Sphingosinicella sp. BN140058: one gene and its partner. The protein of the gene in region 1 interacts with the protein of each later gene in a pairwise test. Links are inferred from orthologs where the notes say so. Each region holds a gene or a part of one and is shown in the gene's direction. Other genes may lie near its edges.

The links.
Region 2: the proteins of ETR14_RS02120 (region 1) and ETR14_RS22665 interact in binary tests that used the Escherichia coli proteins (3 or more experiments, as listed by UniProt). The link is inferred for Sphingosinicella sp. BN140058 from one-to-one orthologs.

The regions. Positions count from the first base shown.
Region 1 is NZ_CP035501.1:470,949-478,157, forward strand. The notes cover bases 1,285-4,225. They hold ETR14_RS02120 (diacylglycerol kinase family protein), read left to right. Parts: upstream 1,285-2,266; coding sequence 2,267-3,184; downstream 3,185-4,225. Other genes in these bases: hemB (porphobilinogen synthase), read right to left, coding at 1,285-2,170; ETR14_RS02125 (MATE family efflux transporter), read right to left, coding at 3,168-4,225. In the rest of the region: ETR14_RS02110 (fused MFS/spermidine synthase), read right to left, coding at 1-1,066; more of hemB, read right to left, coding at 1,175-1,284; more of ETR14_RS02125, read right to left, coding at 4,226-4,634; ETR14_RS02130 (valine--tRNA ligase), read right to left, coding at 4,678-7,209. UniProt on the Escherichia coli protein: In vitro phosphorylates phosphatidylglycerol but not diacylglycerol; the in vivo substrate is unknown.
Region 2 is NZ_CP035501.1:5,005,505-5,012,722, reverse strand. Bases 1,838-4,787 are described here. They hold ETR14_RS22665 (citrate synthase), read left to right. Parts: upstream 1,838-2,644; coding sequence 2,645-3,931; downstream 3,932-4,787. Other genes in these bases: ETR14_RS22660 (hypothetical protein), read left to right, coding at 4,137-4,763; gltX (glutamate--tRNA ligase), read left to right, coding at 1,838-2,643. Outside these bases: ETR14_RS22675 (ComEC/Rec2 family competence protein), read right to left, coding at 1-1,127; more of gltX, read left to right, coding at 1,183-1,837; ETR14_RS22655 (hypothetical protein), read left to right, coding at 5,002-5,187; ETR14_RS22650 (HAMP domain-containing sensor histidine kinase), read right to left, coding at 5,604-6,974; ETR14_RS22645 (DUF2336 domain-containing protein), read right to left, coding at 6,971-7,218.

The DNA.
Region 1 (7,209 bases):
AGAAGACGCCGCCGACCATGCCGCCGACCGCCATCGCAAGATAGAAAGCGGTGAGATGGCCGGCCGCCGGGCGGGTCCGGTACATCGCGCTGTGCAGCGCGACCCCGACCGCGAACAGCAGCAGCAGGCCGAGCGTTGCCATGAAGAAGGGCCCGCGCGCGCCGCTGCTGAACGCCAGTCCGCCGCCGATCAGGAGGATGAAGGGTGCTGCGATGGTGATGAGGTCAGCCGCCCTCCGCCGCTCGGCGAAGGCGACGACGAAGCTCAGCAGATAAAGGCCGAGCGGCACGACCCAGAGCAGGGGCATGGCGACGATGTCGGTGGTGAGATGGGTGGTCGTCGACAGCATCAGCCCCGACGGCACCGCCGCCAGCGCCACCCAGCGCAGGAGCTGCCGCAGCGAGGGCGCCGCTTCCGCCTGGTCGACCTCAGTCTCTTCGATCGCCCCCGGCGGCACCGTCAGCGCGCACAGGCCGACGAGCAGCACCAGCAACGCATAGCCGCAGGTCCACAACAGGCTTTGCTGCTGCAGAGACATCAGCGGTTCGACCAGCAGAGGATAGGAGAGCAGGCCGGCGAAACTGCCGAGATTGGACGCGGCGTAGAGCGGATAAGGATCGCCGCGGCCGAAATCGAGCGCATACCAGCGCTGCATCAGCGGCGCCTGTGCCGACACGATGAAGAAGAGCGGGCCGATCGAGCTCAGCAGAAACCAGGGCGCCCAAAGGGCCGGGGAAGCCTCGGGCGGCAGCACGCCGCCGCCGATGCCGAGCGGCAGCCACAGGGCGGCGACCGCGAACAGCGCCAGATGCACGCCGGCCTGCCGCCGCGGCGCCAGCCGCGCCAGGAAATGGGCATAGGCATAACCGCCGAGAAGCAGCGCCTGGTAGACCAGCATCGCGCTGTTCCACACGGCCGGTGCGCCGCCGAGCCGCGGCAGGGCCATGCGCGCAACCATCGGCTGGGTGAGAAACAGCAGGAACGACCCGGTGAGGATCGTCAGCAGGAAGAGCGGCCGGACGTAACGGCCGACCGGTGCGGCCCCGGCGGTCGCGGTCGTGCTCACGGACCAACCCGGGAAAAGAACACGCGCACCGTCAATTTCCACTCTCCCGCTCTTCGGAGCAAAATGATCGTCCGCTTACCTGATCTCGCCCGATGTCGAAAGGAAGGGTCAGGCGCCGAGCAGCCGGGCGGCGTGCGCCGCATGATAGGTGAGGATGCCGGAGCACCCCGCGCGCTTGAAGGCGGTCAGGCTCTCGATCACCATCGGGTCGCGCTCGGCGCAGCCGGCGGCGACTGCGGCTTCGATCATCGCATATTCGCCGGACACGTGATAGGCGAAGACCGGCACTTCGAACCGATCCTTCACCCGCCGGATGATGTCCAGATAGGGCATGCCGGGCTTCACCATCACCGTGTCGGCGCCCTCGGCGAGATCGAGCGCGACCTCGCGCAGCGCCTCTTCGGCATTGGCATAGTCCATCTGGTAAGTCTTCTTGTCGCCCTTGAGCAGCCCGCGCGAGCCCACGGCATCGCGGAACGGCCCGTAAAAGGCGCTCGCATATTTGGCGGCATAGGCCATGATCTGGACGTTGTGATTTCCATCCCGCTCCAGCGCTTCGCGGATCGCGGCGACACGGCCGTCCATCATGTCCGACGGCGCAACGATGTCGGCGCCGGCTGCCGCCTGGACGAGCGCCTGCTCGACCAGGACGCCGCTGGTGCGGTCGTTCAGAACATATCCGGCGTCGTCGACGATGCCGTCATGGCCGTGGCACGTGTAGGGATCGAGCGCGACATCGGTGAGGATGCCGACCTCGGGTGCGGCTTCCTTGGCGGCGCGGACCGCGCGGCAGATGAGATTGTCCGGATTGAGCGCCTCGCGGGCGTCGTCGCTGCGCAATTCGCGCGGGGTGTTGGGGAACAGCGCGATGCAGGGGATGCCGAGGTCGCGGGCTTCGCGGGCCCGTTCGGCGATACGGTCGACCGACCAGCGCGACACGCCCGGCAAGGTCGTGATCGGCTCTTCGACCCCACTTCCCTCGGCGATGAACAGCGGCCAGATCAGGTCGGACGGAGTCAGGACATGTTCGGCGACCATCGCCCGGCTCCAGGCATTGGCTCGGGTGCGACGCATCCGCAGGGCGGGAAAGGAAGCGTAAGTCATCGCCGCGCTCTAGATCGTGCATCGGCGAGGGGAAAGCGCTTTGCACGATGCGCGAACCCGTTGAACATTTCGGAAGCGTCGCGAGTTGAACGTGCCGTGCAGACCCCTTCCCGCCCCGTTCCTCGCGAAGCCGTCCTCATCGTCAACGCCCACTCGCGGCGTGGACAGGATCTGTTTCGCGACGCCAAACGCCTGCTCGAAGAAGCCGGTATCCGGCTGATCGCCAGCCATGCCGTAAAAGATCCGCGCAAGCTCAACGGCACCGTCGACAAGGCGGTGAAGGACGGCGCGCCGATGGTGATCATCGGCGGCGGCGACGGCTCGCTATCGTGCACGATCGATTTCGTCGTCGGGCGCGACTGCGTCTTCGCGTTGCTGCCGCTCGGCACCGCCAACAGCTTCGCCCGCACGCTCGGCATTCCGCTCGATCTGGAAGGCGCGGTGAAAACGATCGCTACCGGCCAGCGGCGAACGATCGACCTCGGCAAGATCGACGGCGATTATTTTGCCAATTGCGCGGCGATGGGCCTATCGCCGATGATCGGCGAAGGCATTCCCCACCGCCTGAAACGCTATCTGGGGCGGATCGGCTATCTGTCGTGGGCCACCTGGTGCCTGATCCGCTTTCGCCCGTTCAGGCTCACGGTCGAGAGCGAGAACGGCAAGGAGAGTGTGTGGGCGACGGAAGTGCGGATCGCCAACGGCCGCTTTCATGGCGGGGTCGAGCTGGTCGAGAAAGCCGACGTCGACACCGGCGAACTGGTGGTGCAGGCGGTGATCGGCCGGAGCAAGACCAAGCTAGTCTGGAACTGGATCGCAAGTGCGCTGAAGCTGCGCGCCCGGGAAGCCACGGTGGAGCATTTCCACGGCCGCACCCTGCGCATCGAAACCCGTCCGCGGCAGAAGATCTCGATCGACGGCGAAGTGCTCGCCAGGACGCCGGTCACCGCCAGCATCGCCCATTGCGTGATCGAAGTGGTCGTCCCCGCGCCCGAGACTAACCCGCAGGATTGAGGGCGCCGCCGGGCTCGCGCGTGGCTTCGGCCTGCTCGCGGCACTCGATCTCGTCGGGCGGCGGCGTCGGTCCGATCCGGCCCTTGCGCCAGCCGCCGTGAAGATAGAGCGCGATCGCCATCAGCATCGTCGTCACCATGCCGATCGGGAAACTCAACCAGAGCGCGTCGGCCCCGAGCCACGAATAGGCGCCAAGCGCAACGCCGAGCCGGACCGGATACATCGAGATGAACAGGATGATCAGCGGCCCGATCACCTGGCCGTTTGCGCGGACGGTGCCAAACAGCACCAGGCTCACGCCGAAGAACAGGAAACCCCAGGTGCCGACCAGCTGAATGTGCCGCGCGATCGGCAGCGCCGGGCTGTCGCCGCCCATGAACAAGGCGAGTGCCGGCCGGTCGGCCACGGTCAGCAGCAGGATCAGCGCGCCGGTGAGGACGACATTGAAGATCACGCCGGCGCGGGTGACGGCGGAGACCCGGTCCCAATTACCGGCGCCGATATTCTGCGCCGCCATTGCGCTCACCGCCGCGCCCAGCGCCATCGCCGGCATCTGCACATAGGTCCACAATTGCTGGGTAACGCCGTAGGCGGCGGCAGTGTGGACGCCTTCGCGGTTGACGAGGCTGAGCATCGCGAGCGCGGAGGAGGTGATCACTATCATCTGCAGGCCCATCGGAAAGCCCTTGCCGACGATCACCCGCAGCCGCGCCGGATCGGGCCGCAGCCAGGCGAGTTCGGGGCCGCGCAGGCGCAGCGGCAGATCGCGGGCGTAGATGTAGGCGAGCAGGGCGAACAGGCTGACATAATTGGCGACAGCGGTGGCGGTTGCCGACCCGGCAATGCCGAGCGCCGGCGCCGGACCCAGGCCAAGGATGAACACCGGGTTGAGGCCGCTGTCGAGCGCGACGCTCAACGCCATGAACCACAAGGGCGTCAGCGAATCCCCGGATCCGCGCAAGGTCATCATCAACATGGTCATCATCAGCGCCGCCGGCATCGCGACGAAGATCACCCGCAGATAGGCCAGCGCCAGCGGCATCGCGTCGCCGGGCGTACCGAGCAAACCGAGGATGTGCGGTGCCGTCAGCCAGCCGATCAGGGCGACGACCGCCGCCACCGGCACGAACGACCCGATCGCGGTGCCGACCACCCGCCGCGCCTCGGCAACGTCGCGGCGGCCGAACGCCTGGCCGACCAGGATCGTCGAGGCCATCCCGAAGCCGAACACGAAGGCAAGCAGCATGAACAGCACGATGTTGCCGTTCGCGGTCGCCGCGAGCGCGTCCTCGCCAAGGAAGCGCCCGACCCAGATCGCATTGATCGAACCGTTCAGCGACTGGAGGACCGACGACCCCAGGGTCGGGATCGCGAACGCAAGCAAGGTGGAAGCGATCGGCCCGGAGGTGAGATCGCGCTGTCCGGGGCGGGCGGTTGGTCTGCTGGCCATGGTCACCATACGCACGAAAAGCGCGCGGGATGCCAGCGGGCCCTTATCCCAGCCTCGCCAGTGCCGCCCTGTACTTGTCGGCGTCCGACGCCTTTTCGGCGTGATCGGCGCGCGCTTTCTCGACCGCCTCCGGCTTGGCGCGTTCGACGAAGCTCGGATTGTTCAGCCGTCCCGCGAGCGAATCCCGCTCCTTCTCCGCCGCCTGCAGCGCCTTGGCGAGCCGGCCGCGCTCGGCCTCGATGTCGATCACGCCTTCGAGCGGCAGCACGAACGTGGCCTCGTCGATCACCACCTGGGCGGCGCCGCCCGACGCCGGATCGGTGCTGACGCTTTCGATCCGCGCAAGGCGTTTCAACGCCCCGTCATGACGGCCCAGGCGGGCCAAAGTGGCCTCGCTCGCGTCGCGGACATGGAGGGCGAGCTTGGCGCCCGGCGGGACGTTCAGTTCCGAGCGGGCGCCGCGGATGCCGTTGACCACGCGGATCAGCCAGTCGATCTCCGGACCCGCTTCCGGATCGAGCGCGCGCGCGTCCGGCATCGGCCATTTGGCGACGATCAGCGGCGTCGGACGGTCACCGAGGGCGTGCCACAATTCTTCCGTGATGAACGGCATGAACGGGTGGAGCGAGACCAGGATCTGGTCGAGCACCCAGCCGGCCACGGCCCGGGTCTCCGCGCCTTCCGGGCCGGCGAGGAGCGGCTTGATCAGCTCAAGATACCAGTCGCAGAAACTGCCCCACACGAAATGGTAGAGAGTGTTGGCGGATTCATCGAAGCGCAGCTCGGCGAGCGCGAGATCGAGCGCCTGAATGGTCTTCACCGTCTCGCCGACGATCCAGCGATTGACCGGATGCTCGGCTGCCGGCGGCTCCAGCGCGGTCGAGGCGCCGATGCCGTTGGTCTGGCAGAAGCGCGCCGCATTCCAGAGCTTGGTCGCGAAGTTGCGATAGCCCTCGATCCTTTTCTCATCGAGCTTGATATCGCGTCCCTGGCTTTCCATCGCCGCCATGGTGAAGCGCAGGGCATCGGCGCCGTAGCGATCGATGAGGCCGAGCGGATCGACCGTATTGCCCTTGGACTTGGACATCTTCTGGCCCTTGGCGTCGCGCACCAGGCCATGAAGGTAGAGCGTCTTCCAGGGCACCTCGTTCATGAAGTGAAGACCCTGCATCGCCATCCGGGCGTCCCAGAAGAAGATGATGTCGAAGCCGGAGATGAGCACGTCGTTGGGATAATGGCGACGAAGATCGTCCGTCTGCTCCGGCCAGCCGAGCGTGCCGAACGGCCACAGGGCAGAGGAGAACCAGGTATCGAGCACGTCGGTTTCGCGGCACAAGGCGACGCCCTCGCCCGCCTGTGCCTGGGCGTCCTCCTCCGTCTCGGCGACGAAGACGTTGCCGTCGGGATCGTACCAGGCCGGGATCTGATGGCCCCACCAGAGCTGGCGCGACACGCACCAGGGCTGGATGTTCTCGAGCCAGTTGAACCAGGTCTTCTCCCATGTCTTGGGCACGACCTTGATCTTGTTGCTGCGCACCGCCTCGATCGCCGGCTGCGCGAGGGTGGCGGCGTCGACATACCATTGGTCGGTCAGCCAGGGCTCGATCACCACCCCGGACCGGTCGCCATAGGGGGTCTGGATCACCCGATCCTCGATCCGCTCGACCAGCCCGTCCGCCTCCAGACGTTCGACGACGCGGCTGCGCGCCTCGAAGCGGTCGAGGCCGATCAGATCGGCCGGGATCAGCCCGTCCACCGTCTGGGCGATCCGTGCCTGCGCGTCGAGCATGTTGAGCATGTCGGCGGCCTTGATGCCGGCGCGGCGGCCGACTTCGAAATCGTTGAAGTCATGGCCGGGCGTGATCTTGACGGCGCCGGAGCCGAGCTCCGGATCGGCATGCTCGTCGGCGACGATCGGCACCAGCCGACCGGTGATCGGCAGGCGCACCTTCCGGCCGACCAGAGCGGCATAGCGTTCGTCGCTCGGGTGTACGGCCACCGCCATGTCGGCAAGCATCGTTTCCGGCCGGGTCGTGGCGACGTGGATGAAGCCGCTGCCGTCCTCGAGCGGATATTTGAGGTGCCAGAACTTGCCCTGGATCTCCCTGGTCTCGACCTCCAGATCGGAAATCGCGGTGCCGAATTTCGGATCCCAGTTGACCAGCCTCTTGTCCCGGTAGAGCAGGCCTTCGCGATAGAGCTGGACGAAGACCTTGATCACCGCCGCCGAGAAGCCCGGGTCCATGGTGAAGCGCTCGTTCGCCCAGTCGCACGAGGCGCCGAGCCGGCGCAGCTGACGCGTGATCGCGCCGCCGGATTGCGCCTTCCACTTCCAGACATGATCGACGAAGGCCTCGCGGCCCATATCCGCGCGGCGCAGGCCCTGGCCCTCCAGATTGCGCTCGACCACCATCTGCGTGGCGATGCCGGCATGATCGGTGCCGACCACCCACAGGGCGTCCTTGCCCTGCAGCCGGGCATGCCGGATCAGGATATCCTGCAGCGTATTGTCAAGCGCGTGGCCGATGTGCAGCGAGCCGGTGACGTTCGGCGGCGGGATGACGATCGTGAACGG
Region 2 (7,218 bases), 4.5 Mb from region 1 along the record:
ACGACGCTCTCCGGCCACAACAGCAGCACGATCAGCGCGCCGACGGCGACGAGCCGCAGGGTCAGCGCCTCTCGGCCGAGCGCGATGCCGAGCAGGATCAGCACCGCCGCGACACAGGATCGGATCGTCGGCACCTCGGCACCGGTGAACAAGGTGTAGGCGATCCCGGCGAGCGCCCCGACGCCGGCGGCGATCACGACGAGGCGGAAGCGGAGCGCAAGCGTCGGGCTGAGCGCGAGCAGCTTGAGGGTGAGCAGCATCACCGCGCCGACCACGGCGGTGAGATGGAGCCCGCTCACCGACAGCAGGTGGGCGAGCCCGGATCGCCGCATCGCCTCCGCGTCCTCCTCCGGAATGCCGGCCTGATCGCCGGTCGCGAGCGCCGCGGCGATGCCCCCTTCCCCGCCCCCGAGCCGGCTGCGGATGTGATCGGCCATGCCCTGCCGAGCGTTGGCGAGACGGGCGCGCCAGCTGCGCTCGGTCGGCGCCGCGATCAAGGTGACGTCGAGACCGCGCGCCGTGGCGCCAACCCCCTGGAACCAGGCCGCGCGCGAGAAATCATAGGCGCCGGGCACCGCCGGTGGCGGCGGCGGCATCAGCCAGGCGCGCACCGACACCCTGGCGCCCGGCTCCAGTGCCTTCGACGCCTTCTTGTCGTCGAGATTGATCCGGATCCGGCGCGGCAAGGATGGGTCCGCCGGCCGGACGACAAAGCGAACCATCTCCTCGGCAGGCATGGACTGGGCGGTGTCGATCACGGCTTCGAAGGTCATGACCTTCTCGCGGTGAAACACCGGTCCGGCGACTCGCTCCGCCTTCCACCAGATGTTGGCGCAGCCGATCAGAGCCGCCAGGAAGAAGATCGCAACCGCCCGCGCCCAGCGGCTGCCGGGCGCCAGCGCGGGCGGCGCGAGAATGCCGGCCAGAGCCATTGCCAGGAACGCCGTCCAGCCGCTCGCATCGGGAAGAACGAACCAGGCTGCCGATCCGAAACCGAGCCCGACCGGCACCCACAAGGGCAGCTGATCGCGTTCCCGATCGGCAAGCGCCTCCAGCCGCACCCGCCATCCGCCCGCCTCGCGCGGCGTCCCACGCCGGTGCAGGAGTCCCGCAAGGCGCTCGCCCAAGCCCCTTTGTGGCGGCGAAGCCGCTATGCTAGGGGCGCATCCGTCACTGGCGGCCATGGCCGCATCCTTGGAGAAACGGCGCTTGAGCGCAACCCAATCCCCGCGCGAGGTCGTCACCCGCTTCGCGCCGTCGCCGACCGGCTTCCTGCATATCGGCGGCGCCCGCACCGCCTTGTTCAACTGGCTGTTCGCCCGCCATCACGGCGGCCGCTTCCTGCTGCGGATCGAGGACACCGACAAGGCGCGATCGACCAAGCCGGCGATCGACGCGATCCTGGAAGGCATGCGCTGGCTCGAGCTCGATTGGGATGGGCACGAATATTATCAGTCGCAATTCTGGGCGCGCCACGCGGAAGTGGCGGAGCAATTGCTCGCCCGCGGCCACGCCTATCGCTGCTACATGACTCAGGAGGAGCTCGCCGCGGCGCGCGAAGAAGCGACTCGCGAGCGCCGGCCGTTCCGGATCAACAGCCCGTGGCGGGACTGCGCGCCGGATGCGGCACGCCCGGACGCTCCGTTCGTCATCCGGCTCAAGGCCCCGCGGACCGGCGAGACGGTGATCGACGACAAGGTCCAGGGCGTCGTCCGCGTGCAGAACGAAGAGCTGGACGATTTCATCCTGCTGCGCTCCGACGGATCGCCGACCTACATGCTCGCTGTGGTCGTCGACGATCACGACATGGGCGTCACCCACGTCATCCGCGGCGACGACCATCTCAACAACGCCTTCCGCCAGCTCGCCATCATCAAGGGCATGGACTGGCCGGAGCCCGTCTACGCCCACGTGCCGCTGATCCACGGCCAGGACGGCGCCAAGATGTCGAAGCGCCACGGCGCCACCGGCGTGATGGACTATCACGAGATGGGCTTCCTGCCCGAAGCGGTCGCCAACTACCTGCTGCGCCTCGGCTGGGGCCATGGCGACGAGGAGATCATCGGCCGCGAAGACGCGATCCGCTGGTTCGATCTCGACAATGTCGGCCGCTCGCCGTCCCGCTTCGACACCAAGAAGCTCGAGAATTTGAACGGTCATTACATCCGGGAGGCCTCCGATGGCCGGCTTGCCGGGCTGATCGCGCCCCGGATCGAGCAGATGCTGGACGCTCGACTCGACACGGCAGAGATTGCGCTGCTCGCCAAGGCGATGCCCGAGCTCAAGCCGCGTGCCAAAAACCTCAACGAACTCGCGGAAGGCGCAACCTTCCTTTATCGCGAGCGTCCTCTCGATCTGGACGACAAGGCCGCGCAGCTGCTCGGCGGCGACGCGCCACGATTGCTGGCCCGTATTCATGCGGGCCTCTACGCGCTTGACGAGTGGAGCACCGAGGCGACAGAGGCCGTCATACGAAGCGTGGCCGAAACGGCCGAGGTCAAGCTCGGCCAGGTCGCGCAGCCGCTTCGAGCGGCACTTACCGGCCGGGCGACCTCGCCCGGCATATTCGATGTTCTGGTGCTGCTCGGCCGGGAGGAAAGCCTCGCCCGGATTGCGGACCGGATGAAGACCGACGGAGAATAATATGGCGAACGACCAGGCCACTCTCGATCTCGGCGGCAAGAATGTCGCCATGCCCGTGCGACAAGGCACGGTCGGCCCCGACGTCATCGATATCCGCAAGCTCTATGGCCAGACCGGCGCGTTCACCTACGATCCGGGCTTCACCTCGACAGCGGCGTGCGAAAGCGCGATTACCTATATCGACGGCGATCAGGGCATCCTGCTCCACCGCGGCTACCCGATCGATCAGCTCGCGGAAAATTCGAGCTTCCTCGAAGTCGCCTATCTGCTGCTCAACGAAGAGCTGCCGACCAAGGACGAGCTCGACAAGTTCGGCTACACCATCTCGCGCCACACCATGCTGCACGAGCAGCTGGCGACCTTCTATCGCGGTTTTCGGCGCGACGCTCACCCGATGGCGATCATGTGCGGCGTGGTCGGTGCGCTGTCGGCTTTCTATCATGATTCGACCGACATCACCGATCCCAAGCAGCGGATGATCGCAAGCCACCGGCTGATCGCCAAGATGCCGACGATCGCGGCGATGGCGTACAAATATTCGGTCGGCCAGCCGTTCATGTACCCGCTGAACGAGCTGTCCTACACGGGCAACTTCCTGCGGATGACGTTCGGCGTTCCGGCCGAGACCTATGAGGTCAATCCGATCGTCGAGCGGGCGATGGAGCGGATCTTCATCCTCCATGCCGATCACGAGCAGAACGCGTCGACCTCCACCGTACGCCTGGCCGGCTCGTCCGGGGCTAATCCGTTCGCCTGCATCGCGGCCGGCATCGCCTGCCTGTGGGGCCCGGCGCATGGCGGCGCCAACGAGGCCGCACTCAACATGCTGCGCGAGATCGGCCGGGTCGACCGCATCCCGGAATTCATCGCCCGCGCCAAGGACAAGGAGGATCCGTTCCGCCTGATGGGCTTTGGCCACCGCGTGTACAAGAATTTCGATCCGCGCGCGAAGGTGATGAAGGCGACCGCCGAAGAGGTGCTCAACGAACTGGGCGTCACCGATCCGATCTTCGACGTCGCTCGCGAACTGGAGCAGATTGCGCTCAAGGACGAGTATTTCATCGAGAAGAAGCTCTACCCGAACGTCGATTTCTATTCGGGCGTGATCCTGTCGGCGATCGGTTTCCCGACGTCGATGTTCACCGCGCTCTTCGCCCTCGCCCGCACCGTCGGCTGGGTGGCGCAGTGGAACGAGATGATCTCGGATCCCGAGCAGAAGATCGGCCGTCCGCGCCAGCTTTACACCGGCTCGGCGCAGCGCGACTATGTGGCGATCGACCAGCGCTGAACCCGGCGCTTCTGACTGAAAAAGAGAGGCGGACGCCCCAATCGGGGCGCCCGCCTTTTCTTTCCGACGGGTGGGAACGGCCACCATCACAACCTGTAACATTAGACACCCTTTGCCTCAGGCCGCGGCATCCGGCTGAAACGCTGGAGCCGCACAAGCCCTTCCATCGAGCGGCGCTTCGCCGCAGAGGAAAGAGGACGACACGATGTTCCTGGCCGCCGCTCTTGCGATCGCCGCCGCCGCTCCGGCCGAGCCGTCGCTCGCCGAGGTTCGCGCCGCCACCGAGCGCTTCAAGGACGTCAAGGTCGCGCTCGCCGAAGGCTATGTCGCCGATCCCAGCAATACCTGCCACGTCGCCAGCCACATGGGCCGTCCGGCAGAGCTCGGAGGCATGGGCATCCATTATTTCCGGCCCGATCTGCTTGCCATCGACAGCCCGCCGGCGGCGCGGATCAGCGGCAGCGCCATCCACACCGATTTTCGCAAGCCCGCGATCCTCATCTACGAGCCGAATGCGGAGGGCGTGCCAGAACTGATCGCCGTCGAGAACGTCGTCTTCGAGAAAGCCTGGACTGCCGCCGGCAACGCCAAGGCGCCGACCTTCCAGGGCGTCGCCTGGGACCACATGGTCGACGATCCGACAACCGCGATCGACGAGGCACATGGGTTCGAGCCGCACTACGATCTCCACGTCTGGCTGTTCCGCCCGAACCCGGCGGGAATGTTCAAGCCGTTCAATCCGGCAGTGACCTGCGCGCACGCCAGGCCGGCGCACATGGCACATGCCGCAGCGGCCGCGCCGGAAGCTGGAGCGGACCACAAAGGACATTGATTTTCGAGTTACCACCCGTCGTCGACGGTGTGGGCGGGAGTGAGGCGGAGCCAGCCGGTGTTTGCGGCGCCTAGCCTCGTCAGCCGACAGGACAGCGCCAAGCCCCCCCTCTCGCAAGCACCGGGGACGCAAGGCCTCGCTCCCGCACCCTTGATGTTGCCGCCGTGCGATCGGGCGGCGGAGCGCATGGAGAAATGGCGCGGCGGAAGCCGACGCCGAAGCCGGCACAAGGGAGGGGATGATGGGCGACGATAGCGCGATCCTGATCGGGGCGCCGCTCGTCTTCACCGCGATCGGGATCGCCCTCGCGGCAGCGCTCAAGACGGTGCGGAAGCGCGCCGATCTCCCGACGGAACCGATCCTGCTGTGTCTGGCCGCCGGGGTCGTCGTGACGATCGTCCAGCTGCTCGAGATGCGGTGGTAGGCCCCCAAAGTAAAAGCCCCAGCCGTTTCCGGCCGGGGCTTGGTCGGTAGTCACTCGGGGGGGGGGGGGGGGGGAGTGTGACTACCAGCGGGGGGGGTACAGGCAGAACGGCCACACCCGTATGGGGTTCCGCGAAAAATCCGCCGCGCGACGATTTTCTTGGATCAGACTGGCAGCAGGACGGTACAACGATGCGGAGCCACGCCGGTGTTGCCGACAAAACGAAGCGCCCCGGAAGGCTCCGGAGCGCTTCGCCGACAGTCCGCCATTCGGGCGACCATCTCCCGTCCCCGGAGACTATATACACGTATTTCCATGGCTTTGGGAGTCGTGTCCAACATGTGCGAAGGCGGGACGGCCAATCGCCGAGGCATCCCGCCGCAGCCGGAAGTCTAATTCAGATCAGGCATCTAACGTCAGCCGTCGTGACGGATCGGAAGCGTGAAGCTGAAACGTGCACCCTGCCCCGGCGCGCTGTCGACGCCGAGATCTCCGCCCATCGCCCGAGCGAGTCGCCGCGCAATGTAGAGGCCGAGCCCGGTTCCGCCCGGTTCCGAGGGATCGACCCGCTCGAACTTTTCGAACACGCGGCCTTGATCCTCCGGCGCAATTCCCCTGCCCTGGTCTGCAACGACCAGAATGGCGAGGTCGCCCTCGCGATCGGTGCGCACCCAGACGCTGCCACCCTCCGGTGTATAGCGGATCGCATTGGTGAGCAGGTTCATGACGATCTGAAGAGCGCGCTTGAACTCGCCGGTGGCGGGCAGCGCATCGACGCCCTCCGGGCCGTCGATGCGGACGCGGCGTTCCGCGGCGCGAACCGAAAGCAGGCCGGCCGCACGACGGGCGACATCAGCAAGATCGATCTCCTCCCGCTCCGGCGCGAAATCGCTACGCTCGATCGCCTGCAGGTCGACGAGGTCGTCGACCAGCGCAAGCAGATGGCGCCCGGCGGCGGCGATATCCTCGGCATAGCCCGCATAATCGGTGCGCAACGGTCCTTCCGGTTGCGCGCCGATCGTTTCCGCATTGCGAATGATGTCGGCGAGCGGCGTGCGCAGGGCCTTGTCCAGCCGTTCGGAGAAAGCGCCAGTGTCGCTGGCTTGCATCTCGGACTCCAGAGCATGCGGCGGCGCCGCCTCGCCGAAGAGGGTCGCAGAACCGCGAAAGCCGGAGAAGCGTCCAGCGCCGTCGATCAGGGGCACGCCGGCCAGACGGTATAGGGCTGCATCACCCCCCCGCAGCTGTGCCACCTGAGCATCGAACCGGGATTGCTCCGCCAAAGCGGCGAGCAGCGGCAAGTCTCCGGCTGGCCCCTCCTCCAACCGGAACAATCTGGTGAGCGGCTGGCCCAGCAATTGTGCGGTCGACTGGCCGGACGCGGCGGCCGCAGCCGGCGAAACCGCGCTCAGCCGCAGGGCGACGTCCGTCTCCCACATCCAGTCGGCGGCGGCGCGCAGGAAGTCCGCCTGGCGCTCAGCCTCCGCACTCGGCGCGGGAGCACGCGGCGGACGCTCGGCCCAACCGGACAGCGCGAGATCGACGCCGCCGTCGTCGGCCGGCACCGCGCGGACCCAAAGATCGATGTCGGTGTCGCCATTCGCCGCCACCGCCGCCCGCGAGATTGTGATGCCGAGCCGCCGCGCCAGCCGCGCCAGAGCGGCGATCTGGGGCACTGCGAACGGCCCGCCCGCATCGCCGCCGGCATCGCGCTGCAGCGCCAGCAGGCGCGGATCGGCGGCGACCAGTCGGCCCTCCGCGTCGACCCGGCCGTGCACCAGGCTCATGATAACCTCGCCACGGCATCGCGGTAGCCGGCATCGGCACGCCACAAGGCGAGCAGGCTTTGCGCCTGCGCCTGGCTCGATCCGTCATAAGTATCCAGCTGAGGCACGAGCGCCACTTCGTCACGAGTGAGGGCGAACAGGATAGCACCGGCGGGCTCGCGCGCCACGCCTGCGGCGCGCAATAAAAAGGCCATGCCGCGGCCGTCGCGGGCCGACATGATCTCCCACACCGCGGAACAGTCGA